DNA from 3 places in the Ureibacillus sp. FSL K6-2830 genome. Region 3 is predicted to be linked to each of the others. Evidence: riboswitches for the same ligand, from Rfam matches in the RefSeq annotation. Region 3 holds a riboswitch; each other region holds the start of a gene.
The links. Region 3 has a riboswitch for thiamine pyrophosphate ahead of thiM (hydroxyethylthiazole kinase). Riboswitches for the same ligand answer to the same signal wherever they lie in the genome.
Positions count from the first base shown of each region.

Region 1: another riboswitch for thiamine pyrophosphate. It lies ahead of thiT (energy-coupled thiamine transporter ThiT); the one in region 3 lies ahead of thiM (hydroxyethylthiazole kinase).
Region 2: another riboswitch for thiamine pyrophosphate. It lies ahead of NSU17_RS06510 (LuxE/PaaK family acyltransferase); the one in region 3 lies ahead of thiM (hydroxyethylthiazole kinase).

Region 1 is NZ_JBBOQR010000001.1:2,192,999-2,199,380, reverse strand. It holds gene NSU17_RS10775 (IS110 family transposase) at 1-1,017, opposite strand, end outside; gene map (type I methionyl aminopeptidase) at 1,294-2,046, opposite strand; gene NSU17_RS10765 (acyltransferase family protein) at 2,265-3,260, shown strand; gene thiT (energy-coupled thiamine transporter ThiT) at 3,347-3,907, opposite strand; TPP riboswitch at 4,002-4,107, opposite strand; gene NSU17_RS10755 (SMC family ATPase) at 4,172-6,382, opposite strand, start outside.
Region 2 is NZ_JBBOQR010000001.1:1,317,879-1,324,260, reverse strand. It holds gene NSU17_RS06525 (ABC transporter permease) at 1-644, opposite strand, end outside; gene NSU17_RS06520 (ABC transporter ATP-binding protein) at 641-1,390, opposite strand; gene NSU17_RS06515 (acyl-CoA reductase) at 1,403-2,842, opposite strand; gene NSU17_RS06510 (LuxE/PaaK family acyltransferase) at 2,839-3,927, opposite strand; TPP riboswitch at 3,979-4,090, opposite strand; gene NSU17_RS06505 (MarR family winged helix-turn-helix transcriptional regulator) at 4,264-4,716, shown strand; gene NSU17_RS06500 (GNAT family N-acetyltransferase) at 4,737-5,258, shown strand; gene erm (23S ribosomal RNA methyltransferase Erm) at 5,877-6,382, shown strand, end outside.
Region 3 is NZ_JBBOQR010000001.1:47,200-53,581, forward strand. It holds gene NSU17_RS00220 (cation:proton antiporter) at 1-552, opposite strand, end outside; gene thiE (thiamine phosphate synthase) at 770-1,396, opposite strand; gene thiD (bifunctional hydroxymethylpyrimidine kinase/phosphomethylpyrimidine kinase) at 1,389-2,204, opposite strand; gene thiM (hydroxyethylthiazole kinase) at 2,207-2,953, opposite strand; TPP riboswitch at 3,032-3,134, opposite strand; TPP riboswitch at 3,194-3,296, opposite strand; gene NSU17_RS00240 (reverse transcriptase-like protein) at 3,436-4,089, opposite strand; gene NSU17_RS00245 (carbonic anhydrase) at 4,903-5,697, opposite strand; gene NSU17_RS00250 (YqhG family protein) at 5,924-6,382, opposite strand, start outside.

The DNA of each region.
Region 1 (6,382 bases), 2.1 Mb from region 3:
ATATTTAGCAGCTAACCAACGATTCCTACTTCTAGAGATTGCCCATGCTACTTCGCACAGTACAGTTTTGATATGAGGATTCCCTTTAGTCGTTTTAGTTGACTTTCGTTTTCCTGCACTTTCATGATTTCCTGGAGCAACTCCGGCCCAAGACGCTAAGTGTTGAGAGGTAGGAAATTGTTCCATGTTCACCCCAATCTCTGCAATAATAATTGCTGCGGAATCCTTTTTAATACCCGGAATCGTTAGTAATAACTCCACTTCTTCTTTATAATTCTTCAGAATTTCATCTATTCTTTCCTCGATTTGGCTGATTAATGATTCTAAATAAACGATGTGTTGCCAAGATTGTTTGATTAGAAAGATTTGATGATCGTTTAAAGTACCGAATAAAGAGTCTGTAATCATTTGTTTTTTGTGCTTCATTCTTCCGTGAATACTATTTTCTACATCAATGGAATCAACATATCCATTTTGAATTAATTTGGATAGAAGTTTTCTTCCAGAAACACCAAACACATCTGAAATAACTGAATTTAGTTTAACATTTGAGCATTCTAATACTTTCAGAATCCTATTTTTTTCTGAAGTCAAATGGCCGATCCATTTTTTACGAAGCCGAGTTAAATCACGAAGGTTTCGTATATCTTCTGGTGGAACAAAACTTTTTTCAATCAGTCCATAACGCAATAACTTCGCAATCCACTCTGCATCCGAAACATCTGTTTTTCTTCCAGGGACATTCTTGATTCTTTGAGCATTCGCTAATGTAATATCAAAGTAATCCTCCAAAATGTTATAAACAGGTTTCCAATAAACTCCAGTACTCTCCATCGCAATGTGCGTAATGCCATGGTTTTCCAACCACTTTAGTAAACGAAAGAGATCCTTTGTTAAAGTGAGGAAAGTTTCTGTTTCAATGAATAATTCATCGTCCTGTTCGCCAATCATGACACAAGCAACAATTGTTTCAGCATGTACATCTAATCCTGCACAACGTGTCATCAGTACATCCAATATAATCCCTCCCATAAAGTAGATTCACAAACAGCGAGTGAATTTGAAATATAAGCATTTTTCTGTACGTAGTCATCATTCCAAATGAATGAGCTAACAATGGGTTGTTCACCAAATCCACTCAAACAGTTTTTTATTCAGGGTATCATCCACCATAAAAGCCTACGTATTGTTAACTGTTTGTGTTATCTACATTATGGGAAAGAAATATCCATTTTCATGCCAGGGTTGTGAATGAAAATTCATGATTGTTTTTTATGAAATAAAAGCTCATGATTATTCATTAATTTGCGTGATAATTATTGGCTTATCTTTTGTCACAACAATTGTATGTTCAACTTGTGCAACGAGTGATTTGTCAGGTGTAATAAATGTCCATCCATCCCCAGCTTCAATTATATGATCTGCCTTTTCAGAAATGAATGGCTCAACCGCAAGAACCATCCCTTCTTTCAAAATAGTTCCATCCCATGCATCATAGTAATTTAATATGTGTTGTGGGTCTTCATGCAAAGAACGCCCTACTCCATGCCCCGTTAAATTCATAATGACTTTTAATCCATGATCTTTTGCTTCTCGTTCAACGGCTTTCCCAATTTGATTTAATTTAGAGCCTGCTTTCACTTTTGTCATTGCTCGTTCGAAGGCAGACTTAGCAACACGGCAAAGTTTTTCTTTGTCTTCATACCCTTCTCCTACAACAAAAGAAATGCCTGTATCGGCAAAATAACCATCTAATGATCCTGAAACATCAATATTGACTAAGTCACCTTCTCGAATGACTTTATTGCCTGGAATACCGTGTGCAACTTCGTGATTGACGCTAATACATGTATATCCCGGGAAATCATATTCACCTTTTGGGCCAGAAATTGCTCCTGCTTCAGCAAACATGCGGCCGGCAATCTCATCCAACTCTTTCGTTGTGATGCCTGGTTTAGTCGCCGCTTTCATCGCATCCCGAATTTCCGCGCAAATGCGCCCAATTTTTTTTAACGCTTCTAATTCTTCTTGTGTTTTTACAATCATGTAAAAGTTCCTTTCTTCTATACAATTTCTTTTTATAATATAACATACTCTATAAAGTTTTTCGGAAATCCAAGTTTAAATTTAGGAATGTACTACACAATATGATATATGATTTTACTCAAGAAATGATAGAATATATAATGAAAATTTTATTTAGACCTTCAAAGGTATTTTAATCATGTTATAATCAAACATTATAAACATTAGGAGTTTTATCATTGCGAATTAAAGAGTGGGATTTATTAAGAGTTATTGCATGTTTATCAATTTTACTATTACATTCAACTACTTTTTATAACCTAGAATCAGGTCTTTCTGAAAATTCAGTAGTGGTTCATTATATCCGAATACTTCTATGTTATGCTACACCGACATTTATTTTACTTTCCATCATCATTCTTGCAGCAAAATATAAAGATGGAATCCCACAATCGTTTTGGTCAAAACGGCTTCAATTCATTTTACTTCCATATATATTTTGGGCTTTTATTGATGCCCTTGTCATTGAATATAACTACCAAAATGGTCTAATTTGGCAAACCTTTTATAACAATATCGTTCTAGGTGAATTTGTAGGTTGGTTTGTTTTAGTTATTCTTCAATTGTATCTATTGTTTTGGCTAATGATTAAATTTCAATGGCCATCTTTTGTCGTGTTACCTTTATGTGCATTGTTGTATTTTCTGCAGCATCGAATTTTTGATTTACCATATCCATTCTTTCAAGAAAATATGAAGTATGAAAAATTGTATGGAACAGCTTGGTTCGTTTATTTTGTAATCGCATTCATAATCGGTGCAAATTATGAAAAAATTCAGCCACTATTGAAAAAATATCGCATTTTCACTGTAATTTTCACGGCACTATCAGCTCTTTATATTTGGTATGGCTATAAATTCGGTATGGTTGAAATACATTCTAGAAGGATGGATTTGATTCCTTTTGTCGTTGGAATAACAAGCATGATCTTAGCCTATGGACAACTGATTCCATCTTTTAAAATTATTCGAATTATTAGCAAGTATGCATTTATGATTTATTTAATTCATTGGAACATACTATCATTAACCGCAAAGTACTTTGTATCATTTTTCAACAATGGTTATCTAGCAATTTTAGCAATGATGATATCAACGGTAATCGTTGCCATTACCATTTCAAAATGCATTTCGTATTTACCTTTTGGGAAATGGATTGTAGGTAAAATTAGATAAACGTATAAAAATTTATCCATAAAAAAGCGAATTAGGAAAACAATATTGTCTCCCAATTCGCTTTTTATTTTAATTCACAATTGTAATCAATTTTCTTTTTTTATCAATCTTGGGCTTGCAGTAAAGATGAGCACCGCTGCAACTGCAGTTAAAATAATAGCCGGAACCATATATGAACCATTATACCCGATAGAATAAATCCAGGCATTTTGATCGCCTGCATATTCTTTGAAGAAAATAGCTCCTGCAAGTGTATGACAAATAAAGCGCAACAAACCGCCAATAATTGTTCCGATGATAACAAATAATGCAATTTTATTTTTACGATTTTCTGATACTCCATCTAACACTTGTTTACGAACAATTGCCGCAAATCCTACGAAAGTAAATGCAAAAACATAATCAAGCAATGCTTGAGCCCAATGGACAATATAAGGATTAATTGTCATGTTCAATAATCCTACAATCAATCCAGTCATAAGTCCTGCAGATAGTCCCCAACGAATAGCGATTAAAATAATAGGCAGCATTACTAAACTAACGGATCCACCCTGCGCCCAAATAGAAAATTTCAATTGGTCTAACACATAACCAATTGCAGCAAAAATCGCAATTTCAACCATCCATAATAATTTTTGGTTTCTCATTCAATTATCTCCTTTCTCTTCGTTTATAGAACTTGAGAGAAGGATAGAAAACTACAAAATAAAAAACGTCCGGACAGAGCCGAGACGTCTTTGTTTCGGTTTCTATCCACATCCCTACGCAAGTACTAACTTACAGGTTCTAAGGGTTAGTGCATCCGGCACACTCTCAGCTGACTTCATCAGCACCCCTTGTGGTACAAATCTTATATTCTATTGGGAATAATGTCATTTTATCAAATTATATGAAGATTGCAACCTCATTATTTACTTTAATATAATGGATGTTTTACTATAGCCCTCTTTTAATTTTTCTACTTGTAATATAGCAGGCATTGCCGATTTTAATTCCTCCACATGAGAAATAACCCCTATCATTCGGCCGGATTTTTGTAGTTCAATGAGCGTATCAATTGCTTTCATCAACGATTCTTCATCAAGGGAGCCAAAACCTTCATCAATAAACATTGTTTCGATTTGAACATTTCCTTGGAAGCTTTGAATCACATCCGCCATTCCTAGTGCTAAACTTAACGAAGCATTAAATTTCTCTCCGCCAGATAAAGTTTTTACATCTCTTGCTTGTCCAGTGTATGCATCATATACATCTAATCCTAATCCACTTTGCCTACCGTAGGACTCCAATCGGTCAGAAACTTGCAAATAATATTGACCGTTCGATAAATTTTTCAAACGAAGATTGCTTGCTTCTGTAATGAGCTCTAAATACCCCATTTGTACATAGCGTTCAAAGGAAATTTTTTTGCTGTTGTGTCCACGAAGTAAATTATATAAATCTATGATTTGATTCGATTTTTCTTCCATTTGAAATATATTATTGGCAAGTCTTTCAAGCTTCTCTGCAAAGTCGATGCAATGTTTTTCACAAGCTTTCGAGTAGTTTAATTCATCTAATGCTTTTTCATAATTAAACTGCAACGCTTCCAATTCTTTTTCAGCTTCTGTTAAATCGACCTTTTCTTTATCTTTTAATTTTTCTGCTTCCTCTTTCACTTGCACTTGTAAAGAATGAAGCTCCTTTGAATAATTATCATATTGCATTTGTAAAGCTTCAATTTCCTGTTCTGGACGTCTAGCAAGTAGAAAATCTTCCGTCGATGTAAACCTTGCTTGTAGAAGAGCTGAATGGAAATTTTCCTTTGATTGTTGACATTTTACTTGAATATGTTTCACTTGTTCAGTTATTTGTTTAAATGCCTCTTCATTCATTACAACTTGTTTGTTAGCTTCCTGATACTGCTTTTGGGCTGTTTCCCAAGATTGTTTTAATTGTTGCTTATTGCTGATTGCTTGTTGAAGTGCAACTTGTAATTGGGAAAGGTCTTTAATCTCTTCTGGTATTAATTTTTTTTGTTGTTCTAAAATCGTACTATTCTGCGTGTATTGTTCATGTTTTTCATGATACTGACGTTCGATTTCCTTACGAAAATGAACTAATTGTGCATTTTCATCTTGCAGAATTTTTATTTGTTTTTTATTTAATGTAAGTATTTCTTTTTGACGTTCTTTTTCTTTTATAGCAATATTTATATCTTGTAATTGATGAACATATTTTTGATATTCTTTTAATGGCGCGTGATATTGCATTAATTTTTGTTCTATTTCTTGTAATTGATGTCGTTTCGATTCTAATTTCCCTTGAACAGCAAATTTCTTTTGCTGAGCTTCATCTAATGTTGCTTTCAGTTTTTTCAATTCCGTTTGATTAACGGTTTCAGTTGATGCTGTATGTTCGATTCGGTGTACCGTACTACCGCAAACAGGGCAAGGCATTCCAGGCAGGAGACTCTTCGCAAGAATGGCCGCTTGATTATTCAACCATTTTTCCTCTTCCTGAGCATATATATTTTGAACTTCTTCATAGGTAGATGTCGCTTTAAGCCATTCGTTTTCTAGTTTATGGACTTCAGCGTTTACCTCAAAGTATTTTGTGTAGGTATCTACAATTTCTCTTAATAGTCGTTGCTGTTCTAATAGTTCATTCAATGATTCTGTGTCTTCTTCCAGCTTTTCAATCATCTCGCTCAACTGTTGAATAGCCCATTCCTTTTCTTCGATCTGTTTTACTATGTTTTGTAGGCGAGTTTGCAATTGATTTTTTTCATTCAACAGTTTGTCCACGAGCTTTATTTGTTCGTTCATTTGCTCATAAATAGGGACAAGTTTTTCTAATTCATTTACTCGTTCATTCGCTTGTTCCCGTTCTTCCTCTTTCATTGCTTCCATCTTGAACATTTCTTCTGCTTTAGCAAATGTCCATTTTGCTGCTTCTAACTGTTTTGTAACGAGTTCCATTCTCTTTTCGATGGATTGTTTTTCCTTATCCAGTTCCATCAGATAAGAATAGAGTGGGAAAATTCGGCTTGCACGATTTGCTGCATCGATTGTTTGTTTTATTTGTTCATAATGGTCTTTTTGAGATTGTAAAAAGGATAGCTTTTCTTTTTTCCTTTCATA
Region 2 (6,382 bases), 1.3 Mb from region 3:
AGGGCGGTATCCATCATTGCTTGGGTTGCGATAATAAGCGCCCCTAGTCCTTCACTGCCGCCGATAAATTCTCCGACAACCGCCCCCACAATTGCAAGGACAACCGAAACACGAAGTCCAGCTAAAATGCCCAGCATACCAGAAGGAATTTTTAAGTGAATTAATGTTTGTAGCCGTGTTGCACCAAGCATTTTAAATAGTTCCTGCTTTTGTATATCGCTTAACTGAATAGCTGTTACTGTATTTTCAAGCAATGGGAAAAAGCATACAAGCGCAGTAATAACAACTTTGGACGTCATGCCGAAGCCAAACCAAAGAATAAATAACGGAGCCAATGCCAGCTTGGGAACTGCTTGACTCGCTATAATATAAGGAAAGAGAAGCTTACGTAAAAAGGCCACTTCTCCCATTAGAACTCCTACCGTAAATCCAGCTACACCACCAAAAAAGAGACCAAGAATTACCTCAGCGGCAGTCCGCTGAATATGCTGTGTAAAATAGCCGCTTAAAAGTCCATCAACAAGGGTGAGTACTATTACAGAAGGAGCTGGTAATACAAGTTCGGAATAGGACTTGGATGATACTTCCCAAATAACTAGTAAAAAAATGAATAATAAGAATGAATAAACGGATGTTTTTTTCATAAGCGTTCACCATTCATCACTTGACGTAACGTGAAACATAGTTCGTTAAAATAAGGCTCATATCTCATTTCCATTCTACGTGGGCGTTCAAGCATGATTGGGGTTTGATAGACAATTTCTCCATGTGCCATGACAGCAACTCTATCGGATAAATATACAGCTTCCGCAATATCATGGGTAATAAAGAGCACAGTAATATTATGCATATAGCACATTCTTAAAAGATCATCTTGCAGTTCTTCTCTTGTAATGGCATCTAATGCTGCAAAAGGCTCGTCCAAAAATAATAAAGAAGGCTTTTGCATTAAGGCTCGTGCAAGAGCGACCCGGCTTTGTTGTCCACCGGAAAGCTGTAAAGGGTAACAATCTCGATAAGAGGCTAACCCAACAAGCTCTAAGTATTCCATTGCCTGCTCCATATCCTCACTTCTGATTTTCCGTTTCAATTTAATAGGGAGAAGCACATTTTCAATAACTGTTTTCCATTCCAATAGAGTTGGAGTTTGAAAGACAAAACTACAATTAGGTAAAGGTTTGATTACTTCCTTTCCTTGCAGGCGAATGCTTCCATTCTCAGATGAAAGCAGGCCAGCAGCAAGCTTTAATAAGGTCGTTTTTCCGCAGCCACTTTTTCCAAGCAGACAATGAAACTCTCCTTTATTGATTTCCCAGCTAATCCCACGTAAAATTTGATTTTTTCCTTGTTCGTAACTGTACGTTACATCCTCCATTACCAAAAAACTCATATTAAAAACCTCCTAATCAACATAAGGAGCAAATTGTTCACTATCCACTATTGCCGATGATTCGATGTCTACCATTTGAATTAAATCCATTAGATTGAAGCGTCCATCATGATGCCAACCTGCTTCAGGGGAAGTCATTTTTCCTAGTGCTGTGATTCGTGTTACGCCAACGTTAGCCAACAACTCTGCCCAGTGGAAAAGTTCTTTAGGGGTTGCGGCCATACCAATCGTTTGAAGAAATGAGCGGTATGGCTTGATGTATGGCAGAATGTCTTCTAATTTTTCAAAAGAAATAACCCGAATAACTCGATTCAACGGGCTTGCCGTAAAAACTTTTTCCTCTTCTTCAAAAACAACCGTCCATTGATGTGTGGAAGTTCCAAGCACTTCTTTTCCTGTTTCTGTAAAAGTGCTCATTTCTTCCTTTTGCCGCCATGAAGCAAGGGCAACTGATTCTTCCATGGAAAGCTTACGCCTTGGATAACGCTTTTCGAAGTTTTCTAGCTCCCCCGCAATCAAGCGGGCAAATTCCACTGGCGATACTTTTCCGCCTTTTTGCACATAAAATAAGTGCGGTGAGTAACAACCTTGCTGATCGTAACGAATGACATCAAGTGCGGCTTGATGAGCAATTCGCCATGCTTTGTGCGCATCTAAGGCAGATTTTGAAATGATGCCAAAGCTTACTTTATGACCAAAAGGTAAAAAGCGAGTAGTAATGGGAACTTGTTTTTTTAAAGCTTGCAGCGTTTCGTTGTTACCGTATCCGATAACGAGATTCGACTTTTCAAATATCATCTTCTCTCGCTTTTCATCGCCGCCTTTCCACCACACAACCGCAAAGCAATTGGCAAGACTCGGCTCGATCTCTGCTAAGGCTTTTGCAAACCAGCCGGCAAAAAGAGGTTCAGAACTTGAAACTTTTCCGATATTTCCTGCTTTTACTAGCAGACCAGATACGAAACTCCAAATAGGCAGTGCTGGAACATTCCCTGCCCATACATGGGTAATGAGTTCTGGTCCAATTGCTTTTGAAAAACCACCTTTTGCGCGCGGCTGAAAATGATCTAATAATAATGGATTTCCTAAATCTTCTACTAGGAAACGCTGGAGTTCGTGCTTGCGAAATGTTTTTAAAAAAGATGTAAGACCAAGGCGAATTACCTCCTCATCATAGCCGGTGACAATCGGAAGCAACTTTTCCGCCTGCTGTCGATAAGATGAACTGCGGTCCAAAAATTGTTCCGTTACATAACCGATGATGTCCACTACTGTTGATACCGACAGTGATTTTAAGATTTCCGCACTTTCTCTTTTCACTGTGTCAACGACTTTCTGTAATTGCTCAAGTGTAAGGAGAGGCAGTTCCACTTCTAAATCCTGAAACTTCAGGATTTTCTTATCAAATTTCGTTTCTCCGATATTTGGAATATATCCAGCTGTTATTCTCATTGTGCTGTTCCTTTCGCCAATTGAATAAACTCTTCTACCGCTAGCGAGCATCCCCTTACCTCGGCACCTTGAACTCTACCGAACAGATAAAATCCTTCATCAACCGCCATTCCTACATCCTCAGTAGCAACCGCCATTACGGAATTAAAGTTCGCTAAATCATAATGAACTAAAACACCACGTTCTCCTTCTGGAACCTCTTCACCTGTTAACGGATTGATGACTCTCGTACGAATCCAACTAGGTCCAGTTTTTATAGATGGAACGACCTCATTGCCATCATCATAAAATTGCGTGCTTAGCTCTGTTATGCCGTACATATTAATACAATTGCTTCTATCTACACCGAAATATCTTTCAAGCAACTGATAAAATTCATTTAAATCTAATTCCTTTGATTTATTTTTATAACCACCAGTATCAAGAATTTTGCTTCCCTTCGGCAGATTAAACGTTTTTCCTAAACGCTCCAATTCCTCAAACAAATGAACAAAACTGAAACTTGCTCCGAGCAAAGCAAATGGTTCTCCTGTTTTTTCGGCATGTTCCAACTCACTGATGATTTTTTGAATATGTACGCCGTTCTCTTTTAATAAATAGCAGCTGTCCTCTGTGCCAAACTCTTTCATGACAAGAGCTAAATAATGGGCTAAGGATGAGTGCGGCATTTTCTCTTCAGTTGGAAACAAAATTCCCATGCGGATGCGATTTGTTTCTTTCATAAACCGTTCTTTAAAGTTGATAATCATGGAAAGTTCTCTGATTTCGAGAGTGGAATGAAAGTGTTTGCCTTGTTTTCCTTGGGTTGTTCCGCTTGTCATAAAGACTCTAACCGCTGCCTCTGGATCTGAACATGTCAATGGAACCTCTTTAAAGGCACTCATCGGCACATAAGGAATGTCTCGCCAATTTTTCACAAGCCGCGGTGTCTTTCCTTTTTGACGGCAAAATGTTTGAAAGGGAAGATTATGTTTGTATTGATAATTAAAAATACGTAAAGCTAAGTTATTAAACTCTTCTTCTGAAGCTTGATTCTTTTTTATAAATTGAGAAAGTTCCTCTATGATTTCTCGATGCTGCGTCATCGGTTTTCACCCTTTCCAAAATAAAATGCACCCTGCCTAAGCAAAGTGCATAATTCGACTTACTACACTCCCTGCGCTGGCATTATCCAAATCAGGTTCAAACGGTCAACGACGGATTAGTCGTACTCTCAGCCTGCTTCCGCAAGCCCCCGGTTAATATATTCAGTTTCAATATAAAGTCTACTTATTCTTGTGAAAGATTGCAAATTTTTTTGAATTTTCATCCTAAGATTATGTAGATATTCAATTGGTTTTATTTTTTATTGTAAATGCAACAAAAGTTGAGTATAATGAACTAAAAATATTGCATTTACAACAAAATGAGAGGGGTTCATTATGAAAGAAGTTCTTCGTGAAATCGGGATGATAGCACGAGCACTAGATTCAATCAGTAATATCGAGTTTAAAGAATATGACTTAACAAAAGGTCAGTATTTGTACCTTGTACGAATATGTGAGAACCCGGGAATTATTCAAGAAAAGTTGGCTGAAATGATCAAAGTGGATCGGACAACTGCATCACGCGCCATAAAAAAACTAGAAATGAACGGATTTGTTGAAAAGCGAGAGGATCCACAAAATAAAAAAATTAAGAAACTCTATGCGACCGAGAAAGGCAATAATGTTTATCCGTTTTTAATAAGAGAACATGATCATTCTAACGCTGTAGCTTTACAAGGATTATCTGAAGCAGAAGTGGAAACATTATTCAATCTTTTAGAGCGGGTAAGAAAAAATGTTGAAAAAGATTGGGAATACGTTAAGAAGGGAAACAAACGAAATTATTGATATGAGGAGAGATGTTCACTATGACAATTAAAATAAAAACATGTACCCTTGAAGATTTGCACACATTACAAGAAGTGGGCATTGAAACGTTTTATTACACATTTAAAGATCAAAATTCGCCTGAAAATATGAAAGTATATTTAGAAAAGGCATTTAATCTAAAACAATTAGAGAAAGAGCTATCCAATATTCATTCACAATTTTTCTTTGTCTATTACCAAAATGAATTGGCTGGCTACTTAAAAGTCAATAGTGATGATGCTCAGACGGAAAAAATGGGCGATGAATTCCTTGAAATTGAAAGAATTTATATTCGAGAGAAATTTCAGAAGCATGGACTTGGAAAAGCCTTGCTAAATAAAACAATGGAAGTTGCAAAAGAATGGAATAAAAAGAAAATTTGGCTTGGGGTTTGGGAAAAGAACGAAAATGCAATTGGTTTTTATAAGAAAATGGGATTTGTTCAAAAAGGATTTCACTCCTTTTATATGGGGGATGAAGAACAAACGGACTTGATCATGATTAAAACATTGGAAGATTGATTAGCATGTATATACTGAAATATTGGCATATAAATTTCATTTCTTATGATTCTATATTTCATGATTCAGTTAATAAACTTTCGCATTCGTCAAACAAATCATATTTATCATTAGGTTCGAACACATAGACTGTCCCCAATAGTTCCATTTGACAATTTGATTCAGGACCAATATACTGTTTTTGTATTCATCATTAAAGGAGGATTATTAAAAAAGTGACACACTCAATGAGACTACGTTTCCCAACTTTGAACTAATGAATTGAATATGTTCAAAGGCTCTGCTTGTGAACGGCAGAGTAAATGGGAGTAGTCTGTCCTTTTTTAATAATCTTCATTTTTCATTTTTGAACCACATTTTTGTAATATCACTATTTATGGTTGATATTAATTAATGGGTTAATAACGTCATTTCCGAAGGCAGATTATTTCTGCCTTTTTTCTATTATTAAGGAATTTCACTTTCTTTCGATAGATTTGTACTACACCTAAGTACAAGTCCTTTTTTGATGCCTATCTTGTCAATATGTTATTCCAAACGAATGAGGGCGGATCTTCTTCCATTTGCTCTAAATCGCAAGCAGATGCTTGTGATTTTTTTAGAAAGGAAGAAGAATTAATGACTAAAAATCGTAAACATCGAAGAAGTGAACCACCCAATTTTTTAGGACAACATTTAATGCATAATAAGAAATTAATAAATGAAATAGTAGAAATTGCAAATGTAACTCGACATGATTTAGTTTTAGAGTTTGGTGCTGGAAAAGGTGCATTGACGTCGGTGTTAAGTAAAAAAGCAAGGGGGATACTGGCTATAGAATATGAAGGAAAATTTGTAAGTTTATTAAAAGAGAAATTTGCTGAAACCGGTAATGTTAAAATCATTCATCACGATATATTACAAATTCAATTGCCGAAAGAACCTTTTATCGTTGTTTCGAATATTCCCTATTCGATTACGACGCCCATTATGAAGATGTTATTGAATCATCCGATAAGTGGATTTCAGAGAGGAGCAATAGTAATGGAAAAGGGAGCGGCAAAAAGATTCACCTCTCAATTTGTGAAGGATCCATATATCATTGCTTGGAGAATGTGGTTTGATATTCGATACGTAAAAGAAAT
Region 3 (6,382 bases):
CTGTGCAATAACCCATGCAATATTTGTATCCGAGCCCACAAAAAATCCAATTGCAACAGCGATGAGAATTACTACAATTACATCATCAAGAACAGCTGCTCCAAGTAATGTAGCACCTTCTCTACTATTTAACCACCCAATTTCCCGCAATGTTTGAACGGAAATACTTACGCTCGTTGCAGCAAGTAATAATCCTAAAAATATTCCTTCAGATGTAGGAATACCAAATAGTGGTGAAGCGCCCCACCCCATTAAAATTGGCATTACTACTCCTAAAATTGCTACAAGTGTTGCCGCTTTTACATTTTTATTTAAACTTTCCAAGTCTGTTTCAAGTCCAGCTAGGAACATTAATAATAATACTCCGATTTCACTGAACACATGAATTAATTCCGTTTGTTCTATCCATCCAAGAACAGCCGGCCCAAGAACGATACCTGCAATGATTTTGCCTAATACGGATGGTTGTCCTAGGCGAATGCTGATTTGACCAGCAATTTTTGCAACGAGCAACACGAGTACGATTTGTAAAATAAATTCAAATACATCCACAATAGTTACCCCCTTGTTGTCATAATAGATGGATGCAAAAAAAAGACATGGTGGTAGCCTTGTTGACAGACTCCACCATGTTTTGCTCCATATTCAAATACGTTAACTATTATAATCGAATTATATTATTATGTAAATTCCTTTTTTTCAGTTTATTTTTAAATTTTGTTATTCTATTTTGAGAAAGGTTACGATAGAATTACTTATTGTTATGATGTTACTTTCCCTTAAATTGCTGGACTGTCTGTGTACGATTATTGCTATTACATATAGCAGAAATCACTGCTATGCCATCAGCTCCTGCTTCTAACACCATTTGTGCATTGAATGGAGTAATCCCACCAATTCCAACAATAGGGAAATTCGGATACATCTCCCTTGCTTTCTTTAAAAAATTAACCCCAGCTGGCTTTTTTGCATCAGGCTTCGATTTCGTTTCAAAAATTGGACCAATCCCTACATAATCTGCCCCTCCTTCGACAGCTTTCACCATTTCTTCTTTATTATGAACGGAAACACCTATTATTTTGTTTTTAAACTTTTCGCGAATTGCTTCTATCGGTGTATCATCTTGACCAACGTGAATGCCATCTGCGTCGATTTTTAATGCAAGCTCCACATCATCATTCACAATAAAAGGAACTCCATATTGTTTACAAAGGGATTGACATGATCTTGCAAATTGTTCTAATTCTTTCCCCATTAACGGTTCTTTACCTTTTTCCCTCAGTTGAAAAATCGTAATACCTGCTTTTAAGGCATCTTCTAGCACTGATAGCGGGGACTCATTATTACAATTCTCGTTACCCATTATGAAGTAAACAGCTAAATCCATTCTATTCAACAATTTCCACCTCTACTTTAGCACCAAAACGGTGAGCAAAGTGATTTGTTGGACCATGTCCACGTCCGATATTTAGTGGATTTTCAATTGCCATTTGAACAAATTTTTTCGCTTCGATAACGGACTCTTTTAACGAAAGCCCCTTACCTAAATTTGCTGTAATAGCTGCAGAAAAAGTACACCCTGTTCCATGGGTATGTTTCGTGTTAATTCGTTTTGATTTTAATTGGAAGGAAGAGCCGTCTTGAAAAAAGACCGTATCAACAGCAGATGGACCTTCAAAATGTCCGCCTTTCATTACTACACAATTAACACCAAGTTGCAAAATCTTTGCTGCTGCTTGTTGAATGTCATCTGCTGTTTCAATTTTCATACCTGTGATTGTCTCAGCTTCTGGAATATTAGGCGTTAATACGGTTGCTATTGGCAATAATTCATTTTTCATCGCTTGTACGGCCTCTTCTTGCAATAACGCTTGCCCACCTTTTGCAATCATCACTGGATCAACGACTATTTGAATATTTTTATCTATTAAATTTTTTGCAATCGTTTTAATAATATCTGCAGAAAATAACATACCTGTTTTTAATGCTTTCACTTCAAAATCTTGTAAAACCGTATTCAATTGTTGTTCCACAAATTCAGCCGTTGCAGGATAAATACCTTCTACGCCTAATGTATTTTGAGCAGTCAATGCGGTAATAACAGATGTACCAAAAACATTTAGCTCCTGAAATGTTTTTAAATCCGCTTGAATGCCAGCTCCCCCGCCGCTATCTGAACCAGCAATTGTCAAGACAATATTCATAGTTATTCACCTCTTGAAATTTGATGTAATCCATTTATTATTTCAACTTGGAAGGAACCAAGGTATTTTTCTTTCGACGCATTTTCAGCGACTTTTTTATAGTCAGCTAATACATTTCGAATATTTTCAAGTTTTCCTCCATCCAACGTTAATGCTGCAGCACAAATAGCACTTAATAAACAACCTGTTCCTGTTACTTGAGTCATTAACTCATGGCCACCACTAACTTGATAGTGTTCTATTCCGTCAGTCACGAAATCTTCTTTTCCAGAAACAGCAATAATTGCACCATACTTTTGAGCAGTTTCCTTAGCAACATTGGTAATATCCATTTCTCCTTGTCCGCTATCAACTCCTTTTGCTTGCCAATTAATTCCTGCAATTGCTGCTAATTCACCAGCATTACATCGGATTAAATCAAATTTAATCTCTTTTAATAAATTTTTTGCAGTTTCTTTACGATATGTTGTAGCCCCCGCTCCGACAGGATCAAGTACGACAGGAATATTTAGTTCATTTGCTTTTTTCCCAGCTAATATCATTGCTTCTACGGAATTTTTATTTAATGTTCCAATATTAATTAATAATCCGTTTGCAATAGCGACCATGTCTTCTACATCCAATGGCTCATCTGACATAACTGGTGAAGCTCCAATTGCAAGCAAACCATTTGCAGTAAAATTCGTTACAACGGTATTTGTAATACAATGAATTAATGGATTTTTTTTTCTTATTTTGATTAAGCTCATATATATCCTCCTATAATTGTAAAAATTTATGTAAAGAAAAAGCTCCTTTGCACGGCGCAAAAGAGCTTTGAAAATAGAACACAATCTTTCATTGCTCCCTACGACAGTGCTAACTGCATCAGGTTCTAAGGGTTAGGTGATATCACCTTCTCAGGCACTTAGGCCACCCCTGCAATTATCATATGAAATAAAAAAACTCTCCAAGTTTGGAGAGCAACAATACACATAATCATCATTCATACGATAAGGTATTTTGCTCCCTACGGCAGTACTAGCTGCATCAGGTTCTAAGGGTTAGGTGATATCACCTTCTCAGGCACTTAGGCCACCCCTGCAAAATTTAATAATTTTTTAGTTGTTATGAAAATTATAACACATTTTCATTTTATTTTTTCAAATAATTTAATAGAATTTAAAAAGATTGCTAGATAAAACAGCTAAATCACTTAAATTCTAGATTGAATGTCACAAGTTTTTCTCGATTAATCTAACTCTATTTTTCCTTCAATTATGGTATTATTCAATGCTTGAGTTGCTAATCGATCGACTTCTTCATTCCCTTTTCGCGAAACTAATTTAAATTCAGATTTGATTCCTAGTTGATTTAATTTTTCATCAATTTTATTCGCCCAATTTGTTAATTCTTTTTCATAAATAGGCCATTCTCCACTCATTTGATTAATAACAACCTGTGAATCACCAATGAATCGAACAGTTTGATGATGAACGCCTATCACTTCTAACTCTAGAATACTTCCGTATAATGCCGCATATTCCGCTTCATTATTAGATCTTAAGCCAAGTTGCATTAAATTTTTTCTAGTTCGATAAGATTTTCCGTTTTGTTCAAAATATATGGCAAATCCTAAACCGGCTTTTTGACTTTCTAAATCATAACCACCATCAAAATACACTGTCACATTGGATGGCTCAGTTTCGATTTCCTTTAAATATTTTTTTATTTCTTTAACAGACCATGTACTGTCATATTGATCAATAAAGGTCATATGTTTTACTTTTCCGGTTTTCTTTAATTCTTCTGCAATCAATAGGGCTTGAACTGGCGGCATTTCATCTGATCGAAAAGTTGTTTCCAATCCTTTATGATGATACGTCCATTCAATGGTTATTTTCATGAATAGAACCTCCCTGTTCCTGTTTCCTTCAACAAATCGATATGTGCATTAATGTAGGCTTTGGTTTTTAATTTTTTTTATGAAATGTAAACGAACATAACGAAACTTCAATCGCTTAATTCGATTATACATGATACGAAAAAATGAGCGGATGTTTGAATAATCTTCAATGAGATCAAGAATGACATGTTCAATCATAATGAAGAACCATAATGTAAGGAAAAGAACAAGGATTACACCATCAAATAATTTTGTGACTATCAAGTAATATGAATAGAAGAAGTATTTAATCGTTATAAAGATGAAGCTAACTGTGATGATAACTATTGGAATATATCGAAACAACAAAGTTTTTTTTGTGAAAACCATAAGGAGAAAACTTACAATACAACAAATCAAGACAAATATTACAGTTAACATATTAATAATCATTCAATTCACCTCACTATGCAACTGGATGAAGGAAATTACCACTTTTTTAGTTATTTTTTTCCTTTAATAACAAAAATATTCAATAACGTGAGGCATTTTTAAAACAGTAATCATAAAACGATTTATGTGCTTAATTAACACAAAAAGGAGCGATACCGCCCCTTATTCTTTAACCATTTAAAAAATTCAAAATAATCAACCTGTAGAATCACTCCCTCACTTTATTACTACAGCTGATTAAAACATGAATGCTCAGAAAGTAGATGAGAAACAAATTGTTCTACAACTTTGCTGTATTGAACCATAAAATATTCAACATATTTATAAAGTGCATTTCAATGTCAATCATTCATATGATATGAGGGATTATATTTAGAATATTTAATTGATGGTTATTTTAAAAATTTTCCTGTCATTCGTTGGTTGTATAGGTCGATTCGTATGACCGAAAACAACTCTAAACATTGTAATTTGTTCAATTGAAAATTCGATTGGCTCTTCAAATACAATCCAGTCAACCCCTTCTGTACAAGGAGGTGTCGTCAAAGAACCGGAATAGTAATACCCTTCCCTTACTTCAGGAATTAATTGTAATAAATTGAATGAATCCATTTCTTTTTCATTCATATTTTCATCTTGTATAAAGTTCCATATTTCTTTAATTGCTTCGTTTTCTTCTCCAGATTTTATAAATACCGCTATTACAGCATGGTCGCCTTTTTCATTTTCGTGTACGAGATGTAATTCCATATCATAGTTTTGATTTTCGATTTGATGTTCACTTGGTAAATGGAAATGGAAGGAATGAAATTTGTATTGTTCATTATCAACCGAAATAAAACTTGTATTCGATTTCGAATTTACTTTAAACTGATTTTTTTGTTTTATTAGTACAACAGGCTCCTTTTCATAATGTATGTTGATTCTTGGGGCATCTTTAAGAAGTACATTCTTGTATTCAATTTGTATAGGTGATTGCATTGTTCCTTTTTCACAAGCATGAACTTCCAATTCATTTGAAGTCTTTTGTTCTTCATTAGTATAAGAAACTTTTTTGAATGTATAGTCATTTTCTCCAGGCGATTGTTCAATAGTTGATTTTTGATAAGATAGATAACCAACTACACCAAGGCACAATGATAGCAAAAAAATCACAATATAATAGTTTAACTTCATCAATATTCCCCACCCATTTTTCCATTTTTTATTTAACTTAACCAAATAGATGATTGATTTATACTTCGGTCATGCTATATAGCACCATTCCCTTGTTTATAAACTTAATAGAGCTTGATTAAAAATACATACTTGCATGAGTGGGGAGCGGAGAGTCCAAGCCGCAAAAAAATAGTAGTACTTACCATAGCTTTGGTTAGTACTACGAAAATTAGAATGATTTCATTTATTTTAAGTAAAACAGTCCCCCGCTAACGATTTCAATTTTAATTCGAGGTTGAAATCGCTCTTCTAACGCTTTTTTCTCTATTTCATAAATTTCTGGTTTGTTTTCTACATCTTCATAAAAATGATCTAATATTTCTTGTTCCCTTTTCCATCGTTTTTTTGCCTCATCCGCCCAAGATAAATCATCATTTGCAATATAATTTTCAATTGCTGTTTCCAAACGTTCAATCGCCCTCATTGGAGAAACAATATAAGGTAGGCAATATGCGTTTTTTGGCAATTCATCCGTTAACTGCAACGCACATAATATATCTTGGAAGTCACTTTTGACGCTGCCATGAATTAAGTTAATTCCTAAAGAAAAGAGCAATTCCTTTGTTTGGTCTGTATGATAAGAAACTTTAAAATTTGCACCAATCCATGGAAATAAACTTGCTCCCTCAATATTCTCATACAT